Regions from separate parts of the Cytobacillus sp. MT66 genome, predicted to be linked through region 1. Evidence: a T-box and tRNA genes for the amino acid it is inferred to sense, from the RefSeq annotation. Region 1 holds a T-box; the other holds one or more tRNA genes.

Region 1 (5,410 bases):
GGCTTGTATGGAGACCAGCAGCATACGTCACAAGAAACCCAAGTGGCCGAAGATTTAGAACCGCTATACCGTTCTTCAGCCGCAACAACAGCCGTGGAAGAGGAGCCGGTTGAAACGGCCAATGCTAGTGCTGCTGAAAGAGAGGCCGAAGAAGAGTTTACTGAAATTAAAGTGGAATTTTCTCCTTCAAGGTCTGAAGAAGAAGCAGAGCAAGCCACAGAGCTGCCTGCTGCTCAAAGTCCGGAAGAATATGTGGAATCCTCACCAGAAAATGAAAATGAAAATGCTTTGGAGGGTATGGAATCACCAGCTGTTAATGAAGTACAGGAGAAAATAGAAGAGGAAGCGGTGCCAGGTGCCAGGGAGACTTTCGGGCGTGACCCACAAGAGGTTGTGGCATCGGATGAAGATCAGTTATACGCACCATTTGAAGCAGAGGCAAGAAAGCGGCCTGAAAATGTAAAACCAGCTGAGGTGAGGGCAGAGCCGAATGAAGAAGAGGCCAGTGAGATAGAGGCTGAGGTCATCAGCAAAGCGCCTGAAGTTTCTTTCCAGGCACAGAAAAGGAATGAGGCACCTCCATCAGCGGGAGAAATCTATGGAATGGTAGAAAGCCCTAGCGACAGCAGCGTGGATGTGGAGGAAGGAACTGTCGTTGAAGCTGAGATGGAGTCCGAGTCTTCTTCATCAGAAGAAAGTCCAGAAAAACAGCCGAAAAAGAAAAAGGCTTCAAAAAAGAAGAGCATGTCTTTAACTGAGTTCTTTGCCAGAAAAGAAGAGGAAGAAGACGTCACGAAATTAAAAATGTACATCGTCCAAGGCGGCGATACCATTGACCTAGTAGCAGAAAGATACGAAATCACTGTCCAAAAGCTGCTCAGCGTCAACCGTTTGGAGATCAGCCAAGACATAGCCGAAGGTCAAGTCCTATACATCCCAGTCTCCCCAGCCCGCCTTGAGAAATAACTTAGCGTCATAACAGAGCGGGGGCCTGACCCCCACTAGTTTAAAGCGTTAATACATTGGGGGCCTGACCCCCACTAGTTTAAAGCGTTAATACATTGGGGGTCTGACCCCCATCAGTTTAAAGCGTCACAGCAGAGGGGGCGTGCCCCCCCTCTTCTCCTCGAAAGAGAGTGAACACTTATGGATAGGAAGAATGGGTTATCGAAGGTTTCGCAGATTTTGAAGGGGTATTCGCTTGTTCCCAGGTTTACGGAGGATTTGGGACGGGTGCAAAAGGTTTACACAGATAAAGGGGTATTCGCTCTGAAAAAGATTACTCCAAATCAGGGCGGGGATTTTATTAAGTATATCCAGACCCTCTATCATAAAGGCTATAATCGGATTGTTCCCATCTACCCCACACAGGATGGGAGGTATGCGGTCTTGCATGAGAATGAATTGTATTATCTGATGCCGTGGCTTGCCAACGAAGAAAAGGAAAATTATTTTGAACGCCACCATCAGATGTTCCGTGAGCTGGCCCGTCTCCATACGATCTCTGCAAGTGAAGTCACTATAACCCCTGAAGATCGGACAGATCATTATGAAAAGACATTGGCAGAGTGGGAAAAAGAACAAGAGTTTCTCGAAGGATTTATGGAGACGTGCGAGCACAAAGAGTATATGTCTCCGTTTGAATTAATGTTTGTCCTGTCTTATCATGACACTAGCCAGGCGCTGCGTTATTCGATGAATAAGCTGAAAGCCTGGTATGAAAAAACAAAGGACCAAGAAAAGGCCCGAACCGTAGTTGTTCACGGGAAAATATCACCAGAGCATTTTTTATATGATGACAAAGGATACGGCTATTTTTCAAACCTGGAACGGGCAAGGCGAGGTTCCCCGATTCATGATTTATTGCCGTTTTTATCTCGTACTCTAAAAACCTATCCGAAGCGCTCTGAAGAATGTATTGAATGGATATACACCTATCTGAAGTACTTTCCGCTGAAGGAAGAGGAGATGCTTCTTTTTCAGAGCTATTTTGCTCATCCGGGCGCTGTCATCCGTTCAGCGGTCAAATATTATAAAAGTGAGAGGCGTTCAGAGAGAAAACTTATTCAGCATTTTCAAAGACATTATTGGCAGCTGAAAAATACGGAATATGTCATAATGAGGCTGGAAGAAATCGAAAAGCAAAAAGCAGATGCAAAGGCACAGGCAGAAGCAGCGGCACAAGAAGGAGCCCAAAATTAATGGATCATTGGGCTCCTTAAATCATTTCAAAATGAATGGCAACGGCCAATAAGATTAAAATAGCCAATAAAAGCACGTCAAATGTTGTTGGGAAAATAACTACGCGAATCCCCTGGAAACAGCAAAACGGGATGATAAACTGGTTACAGGCACCGCGTATGGTCCGCAAAAATGGCTGCAGTTTATATAAATTGTATCCCTTCTTTTTCAAATCAATTCCCCCCTTAACCCCTTCCTATTGATGTATTCTATGGCAAAAGTCCATGGATTGTGTCATTTCCCATTCGTTTAAAAAACGTATAATATTAAGGAACATTTCTCTTAGAACTGTATAAAATACTAAAAATCGGATATGCTATTGACGTCAATCCTATTTATTAGGTAGTATAAGGAATATAAATTGAATGAATACTGTGATGATAGGGAAGAGTACAATTGTCCATTGCTTTTAGAGAGGAAAGCCATTAGCTGAAAGGTTTTCTAAGCAAAACAGCTGGAAGGTCGCCCTTGAACTTCTTTCGCGAAATACTGAGTAGTGAAAGACGGGAAATCCGTTATCTATGTTAAGAGTCAATCAGGCTATTACTGGTTGAAAAAAAGGTGGTACCGCGAAGCAAACTCCATTCGTCCTTTTATAGGCGAATGGAGTTTTTTTATTTTTTCGAACAGTGAAAGGATGATAGAGAAATGGATACAAAAGAATTGGCTATGCCAACCAAATATGATCCGATTGCCATTGAAAAAGGCCGTTATGAATGGTGGCTGCAGGGGAAATTTTTTGAGGCGAAGGATGATGAAAACAAACAGCCATATACCATCGTTATTCCGCCGCCAAACGTTACCGGCAAGCTGCATTTAGGCCATGCATGGGATACAACTCTGCAAGATATTCTAACCCGAATGAAGCGTATGCAGGGCTATGATGTACTGTGGCTTCCAGGAATGGACCATGCGGGAATTGCCACACAGGCAAAAGTTGAGCAAAAGCTCCGTGAAGATGGAAAAAGCCGCTATGATCTAGGACGCGAAAAGTTTGTTGAAGAAACATGGAAATGGAAAGAAGAATATGCAAGTCATATTCGCCAGCAATGGTCTAAGTTAGGTCTTGGATTAGACTACAGCCGCGAGAGATTTACGTTGGATGAGGGCTTATCAAAAGCCGTTCGCGAGGTGTTTGTATCTCTTTATAATAAAGGGCTCATCTATCGCGGCGAATATATCATCAACTGGGATCCATCTACGAAAACGGCTCTTTCCGATATCGAGGTTATTTACAAGGATGTTCAAGGTGCATTCTATCATATGAATTATCCTTTAGCTGACGGATCCGGACAAATTGAGGTGGCAACAACCCGTCCTGAAACAATGCTTGGCGATACGGCTGTTGCTGTTCATCCTGAAGATGAGCGCTACAAGCATTTGATTGGAAAGAAAGTGAAGCTTCCAATCGTTGGCCGCGAAATTCCAATCGTTGCTGATGACTATGTTGATATGGAATTTGGTTCAGGTGCGGTGAAAATTACGCCAGCACATGACCCGAACGATTTTGAAATCGGAAACCGCCATAATCTTGAGCGTGTGCTGGTTATGAACGAAGACGGCACAATGAATGAAAAAGCAGGCATTTATCAAGGGCTTGACCGCTTTGAATGCCGCAAGCAAATTGTTAAGGATCTTCAGGAGCAGGGTGTATTGTTCAAGATTGAAGAGCATCTTCACTCTGTTGGCCACTCCGAGCGCAGCGGTGCAGTTGTTGAGCCATATTTATCTACGCAATGGTTTGTTAAGATGCAGCCGCTTGCTGATCAGGCAATCGACTTGCAGTCTAAAGAAGAAAAGGTACATTTCGTGCCGGAACGTTTTGAAAATACGTATTTAAGATGGATGGAAAATATCCGTGACTGGTGTATTTCCCGTCAGCTTTGGTGGGGACACCGCATTCCTGCCTGGTATCACAAAGAAACAGGCGAGGTATATGTTGGTCACGAAGCTCCAGCAGATATAGGGAACTGGGAACAGGATAAAGATGTTTTAGATACATGGTTCAGCTCTGCGTTATGGCCTTTCTCAACCATGGGCTGGCCAGATGTCGATGCAGCTGATTTCAAACGCTATTATCCAACTGATTGCCTTGTTACAGGCTATGACATTATTTTCTTCTGGGTATCCCGGATGATTTTCCAAGGCCTTGAATTTACCGGCAAGCGTCCATTCAAGGATGTCCTCATTCATGGACTTGTGCGGGACGCTGAAGGCCGAAAGATGAGTAAATCTCTTGGAAACGGCGTTGATCCAATGGATGTCATTGATCAGTATGGTGCAGATTCTCTTCGTTATTTCTTAGCGACAGGCAGCTCTCCAGGCCATGACTTGCGATTCGGTATGGAAAAGGTAGAAGCGACATGGAATTTTGCGAATAAAATTTGGAACGCTTCCCGATTTGCCTTAATGAATATGGATGGCATGACTTTTGAAGAAATTGATTTAACAGGGGAAAAATCAGTTGCTGACAAGTGGATCTTAACACGTCTGAATGAAACGATTGAGACAGTAACAAGATTATCTGACCGCTACGAGTTTGGTGAGGTTGGCCGTGTCCTTTACAACTTTATCTGGGATGACTTCTGTGACTGGTATATCGAAATGGCGAAGCTTCCTCTTTATGGAGAAGACGAGGCTGCAAAGAAAACAACTCGTTCAATCCTGGCTTATGTGTTAGACAACACAATGCGTCTGCTTCATCCATTCATGCCATTTATTACAGAAGAAATTTGGCAGAACCTTCCTCATGAAGGCGAGTCTATTACGGTTGCCAAGTGGCCTGAAGTGAATGATGAATATACAGATCATGAAGCTGCCGCAGAAATGAAGCTATTGGTTGAAATCATCCGCTCTGTCCGCAACAGCCGTGCAGAAGTTAACACACCGTTAAGCAAGAAAATCAAGATGATTTTAAAAGCGAAGGATCAGGATGTATTAAAGACTTTAGAGAAAAACTCCGGATACTTAGAGCGTTTCTGTAATCCAGAGGTATTAACCATTGGAACAGATGTAGAGATCCCGGAAAAAGCTATGACTTCCATTGTGACGGGGGCAGAAATCATTCTGCCGCTTGAAGGCTTAATCAATATTAACGAAGAAATTGCCCGACTTGAAAAAGAATGGGATAAATTAAATAAAGAAGTAGAGCGGGTGCAGAAAAAGCTAG
Region 2 (5,410 bases), on a different contig from region 1:
TTTTAACGAAATATGCCTTGCCAGATAAGCAGAACTCGTGCTTGTATGAATGATATTTCCGAAAAATGCCTGCTCAATATCTTCAGCAGGCACATGGCTGCGTGTAAGAGCCTCTTTCGCTGCTGCTGCACCCAAATCTATGACATCAATGTCCTTCAAACTTCCGCCAAACGATCCAAACGGTGTTCTTGCTCCTTCGAGTATGTACACATTTTTCATCCTTTATCCTCCTATTCTTTTAAAAAAATCTAATCTAGTAAAAAATCAAATTTCTACCCCTTTGAAAAGTATATTATCACAACATTAAGATAATTCGTGGCTGATTTTCACATTTAATATGTAATTTTCAAATATTGACAAAAGTTTCATGCCACAGAGACAATGTTAGTACACTATTTTTGAAAGGAAATGTCCAATGATCTATAAACATCGCAAAGAACCAAAAAAATTGATCATCCTAAGATCATTACACAATCGTATGAATTTATCGGAAACAGACAGGCAAAGCTATTACAGCCTGGAAAAAGGATATGAAGGAGAGGTTATGTTTGACAGACTGACAGAAAAACTACAATGTGAATGTTTGATCTTGAATGATCTTTTGCTAAAAGTAAATAACACAACTTTTCAAATTGATTCTTTGATAATTTCCCAGGATAAACTTTACCTCTTTGAAATAAAAAATTTAGATGGCGATTATTTTCTGGAGCAGGATCGATTATACAAGCTTCCCAGGACTGAATATAATAATCCGCTGCACCAGCTGAGCCGGTGTGAATCACTTCTTCGGCAGCTTCTCCAAATTCTCGGGTTTAACCTTCCTATTGAAGGCAATGTTGTTTTTATCAATCCTGAATTCACCTTGTACCAAGCCCCTCGCGAATGCCCTATTATTTTTCCAACTCAAGTAAACAGCTATTTGAAAAAAATAAATGAGACACCTTCAAAATTGACTGCCAAACACAGGAAGCTCGCTGAAAAGCTGGTCAGCCTGCATATTGAGGAATCCCCTTATACTGTATTGCCATCATATGAATACGAGCAGCTGCGCAAGGGAATTATTTGCGAGGGATGCGGTTCGTTTTCAGTGGATATTCAGAGACATAAATGTGTCTGCACAGACTGTGGAAACGAAGAGCTGACTACTTCTGCTATATTGCGAAGTATTAATGAATTTAAGCTTCTTTTTCCCGAGAAAAAGGTTAGTGCCAAAGTTATTTATGAATGGTGCAAAATTGTAGAATGTAAAAAGACAATTGCAAGAGTTTTAGACAGGAATTTTAATAAAATTGGAGTCCGTCAGTGGACATACTATAAGTGAGAAGAATATGAAGGACATTATAGAGTTGTTTCAAAGGAACTTGTCTTTCATCTCGGGCTTAAAAGACTTTCCTGATGCTTTTTCCTAGGAACTTGTCCTTCATCTCAGGCTTGAAAGACTTTCCTGATGCTTTTTCCTACGAACTTGTCCTTCATCTCAGGCTTGAAAGACTTTCCTGATGCTTTTTCCTACGAACTTGTCCTTCATCTTAGGCTTGAAAGACTTTCCTGATGCTTTTTCCTAGGAACTTGTCTTTCATCCTAGGCTTGATGGACATCCCTGATGCTTTTTCCTACGAACTTGTCCTTCATCCTAGGCTTGAGGACATCCCTGATGCTTTTTCCTACGAACTTGTCCTTCATCCCGGGATTGATGAACTTTCCTGATAATTTTTCCTAAGAACTTGTCCTTTAATCACTTTTCCTAGAACGCTACCCAAAAGAAACAAAAGACCACTGTCCAATTTTTAATAAGAACGAATGGGTATTCATCCGCATATAGTACCCCAAGAGGATTAATTAAGGGTGAATATTATGCCAGTCACAATAAATCTATATTATATAAAAATTAACAGCATTTCGGGGAATGGATCGGTTACGATTGGCGAAGCGACGCATAACAGCCATACGTCAAAAATTAAATCACAAGGAGTGAATTCCTCCTTTGGAGATACCTCCCCAAATGAAGCGATGATGGAAAACATTTTTATTGATCCGGATGTAAACGACCAGACAGATATTGGAAATTCCGATTCAACGAACATCGGTGTCCCTTTAACAGGACCAATCGATGAATTTTAATACATTTATCTTACGGAGGTTATTATGCCTTATCAAATTAACATTTTTAACGTAAAGGTTAATGGCATGGCCCAAAACAGCAACTTTGATATTGGGCCGACAGTTCATAATAGCCATACGGCAAACACTAAATTATTTGGCTCAAATTTCTCGTTTGGAGATCTTTCTCCTTCAGGATCACAACTTAATACCGGTGTTTTAGATCCGGATGTTAGTGACCAAGATCAGATTGCGAATCCTTCACAGCCTATTGTTGGTCAGCTTTAGCCATAGTGGTGCAGGGGATTAAAAGTGAATGGGCGAGGTAGAAAAATGGATATGGAAAAAATAAAAAAATGGGTGGATTTTTCAAACCAATTTCACCAAAGAGATGACTGGAAAAAATTTTTCAACCTTTATCCTCCTGATCAATTTTTTAGTGAAAAGGGGCCATTTCCAAAATACGATATTTTTCAGAACGAAACACATAATTGTCTTTTAATAGAAGTGCCGGGTTTAAATCGTGAAGATTTTCATGTTTCTTTACAATCTAAATCAAAATTATTGCTAAAAGGAACGGCAAAACCTATTTTCCCAGCAGAAATGGAAATGAAAAAAGAACGATTCTATGGTGAGTTTGAACGTGTCATAGACCTGCCTGAACCAGCTGAACCCCATTTGATGCAATTTTACTTTCATCAAGGATTGCTGCAGATCATTTATCCTCGGCAAAATGAATCGGTCCACTTAAACCTTTATTAGAAATGAACAGGAGCTGCGTATATTTTTATACAATAAAAAGACCACTTCCAAAGAAGTGGTCTTTTGCAAAGAACCCTTGTTCCGAGGGTTCTACGGGTTTGGCACCCAATGACCTGTGAGGGACTTGAACCCCCGACCCCCACCCTGTCAAGGTGATGCTCTCCCAGCTGAGCTAACAGATCGTGTTAAAGTATATATTTAATTATATGTATTTATGAATAAATGTCAATAGTTTTTTCTTAAGAAAGCAGGCCCCCTGAAAGGAGGCCTTTTCCTAATGTTAGGCAGCTTGTGTTTTCCCTGTATTTCCTCTTTTGAAAACAATCTGCAAAACAATAAGTGCAATGAATATGACTAAACCAATAATATCTGAAAGACCTTCAGGATAGATCAGCAGCAATCCTCCTGCCATACCAAGGATTCTTTCTGTCCAATGGAGCTTGCGCATCCAAAAACCGATAACCCCCGCACCAATTGCCATCATCCCTGATAGTGCAGTAAATACTACCCAGATTAAGTAATACCAGGTCGTATCAATCATCAGCAGCTCGGGTGATAGAACAAACATGTACGGAATAATAAATGCTGCAATCGCAAGCTTAGACGAATTAACCCCTGTTTTAATCGGATCCCCGCCCGAAACACCTGCTGCCGCAAAGGCTGCTAGGGCAACTGGCGGTGTGATGTCGGCAATAATACCAAAGTAGAATACAAACAAATGTGCCGGAAGATCAGCTACACCAAGCAGAATAATAGCTGGTGCAGCGATAGTTGATGTAATGACATAGTTTGCGGTTGTCGGTGAACCCATTCCAAGAATGATGGCTGCCACCATTGTCAGCATCAATGTAGGAATCAGCGCACCTCCGGCAAGTTCTAGAAGCCCATTTGCCATCTTTAAACCTAAGCCAGTCTTTGTAACAACACCGACGATAATCCCGGCACAGGCAGTAGCAGCAGCAACACCTAAGGCTGTGCGGGCACCGTCAACAAGTGCGTCGATAAAGTCCTTAACGCCAATTCTTGTGTCTTTCCGGATAGCGCTGACAGCAATGGTAATGACAATTGACCATAAAGCTGCTCGTATCACGCTCATTCCTGACATTAATAGAATAATAACCCCTAAGATTGGTAAAAGGAGATAAATCTTCTTTAATACTTCTTTACGATTTGGCATTTCTTCATCTTTTAATCCGCGGAGTCCGACACGCTTAGCCTCAAAATGTGTCATGATCCAAATGCCAGTAAAGTAAAGCAAGGCTGGGATAGCTGCAGCTTTTGCAATTTCCCAATAGGTGATACCCCCGCCAATGAATTCAACCATTAAGAAGGCTGCAGCCCCCATAATAGGCGGCATAAGCTGACCGCCTGTGGAAGCAGCTGCTTCTACCCCGCCGGCAAACTCTTTTTTGTAGCCGAGCTTTTTCATCATCGGGATGGTAAAAGAACCTGACGTGACTACGTTGGCAACCGAGCTTCCGCTAATAGTTCCTTGAAGAGCACTAGAGAAAATGGCAACCTTTGCCGGGCCCCCAGTACTCTTTCCTGCGATGGATACAGCTAAATCATTAAAATACTGTCCGACTCCGGTTTTTACCAGGAAGGATCCGAATAATAGGAATAAGAAAATAAAGGTGGCTGAAACCCCTAAAGGTGTACCCAAAATTCCTTCTGTTGTAAAGAACATCGTTTGCACAAGCCGATCCAGATCTAAGCCGCGGTGAGCCAAAAAGCTTGGCATATATGGACCATAGATAGCATAGCCCAAAAAGGCTAAAGCAATAATCGTAATTGGCATACCGACTGCACGCCTCGTAGCTTCCAAAACAAGAATGATGGCCAATAACCCAACATAGAAATCTACTTCAGTTAAGCGGCCAACCCTGCCGACGATTTCATCAAGAAATAACGGCCAATACGCACCGACTGCCACACCAAGAATCGCTAGAATAATATCATACCAAGCAACTTTATGCTTAGCCCCTCTATTTTTTTTCCTGGCAGGAAATAATAAGAAAATGAGTCCTAGCGCAAACCCTAAGTGAATCGAGCGCTGCAGCTGGGCGGTGAGCATGCCGAAAACACCTGTGTAGAGATGAAATAGAGAAAATGCCAACAGCCCGAAAAAGACAATCCATCCCAGCACCCCTGTCAGTTTTCTCGTTCCTGCTTCAGGGTCATATTTTTCAAGCAGCTCCTGCTGCTCTTCTATCGATAAGGTTTCATGCTCTTTACTCAAGGATGTTCACTCCTTTCCATTGCTGATACCAATTAAGCTTCTCTGTTTTAATGCGCACCCATGTTCCAGGCTCAATATACTGGGAAAGCTGATATTCAGCACCATTATAGATGACGCGATGATTCGCCCTTACCTTGCCTATCCTAAGATCAAAATGCGGAAATATCCGGTTCATATTTTTTATATAATATTTTCCATCCTTTTGTTCAAAAATTTCCCCATCTGACGCGTTATTCGGCATACCAATAGCAAAATCCTCATACATAAGCTCATACTGTTTAATTTGCCCATCTATTGTGAATTGGTAGC

Evidence for each region. The T-box of region 1 lies ahead of AC1Q59_RS18565 (valine--tRNA ligase). A T-box ahead of a tRNA ligase gene usually reads a tRNA of that ligase, here a tRNA-Val.
Region 2: it has a tRNA-Val gene. The T-box ahead of AC1Q59_RS18565 (valine--tRNA ligase) is inferred to sense a tRNA for this amino acid. The anticodon was not compared.

Annotation. Positions count from the first base shown of each region.
Region 1 is NZ_JBXAFB010000011.1:109,204-114,613, reverse strand. It holds gene spoVID (stage VI sporulation protein D) at 1-966, shown strand, start outside; gene ysxE (spore coat protein YsxE) at 1,147-2,202, shown strand; gene AC1Q59_RS18570 (YszA family small membrane protein) at 2,219-2,413, opposite strand; T-box leader at 2,610-2,837, shown strand; gene AC1Q59_RS18565 (valine--tRNA ligase) at 2,890-5,410, shown strand, end outside.
Region 2 is NZ_JBXAFB010000018.1:43,501-48,910, forward strand. It holds gene AC1Q59_RS21940 (thiolase family protein) at 1-219, opposite strand, end outside; gene AC1Q59_RS21945 (nuclease-related domain-containing protein) at 416-1,321, shown strand; gene AC1Q59_RS21950 (spore germination protein) at 1,855-2,121, shown strand; gene AC1Q59_RS21955 (spore germination protein) at 2,146-2,388, shown strand; gene AC1Q59_RS21960 (Hsp20/alpha crystallin family protein) at 2,413-2,862, shown strand; tRNA gene AC1Q59_RS21965 (tRNA-Val) at 2,972-3,044, opposite strand; gene AC1Q59_RS21970 (TRAP transporter permease) at 3,143-5,101, opposite strand; gene AC1Q59_RS21975 (DUF1850 domain-containing protein) at 5,094-5,410, opposite strand, start outside.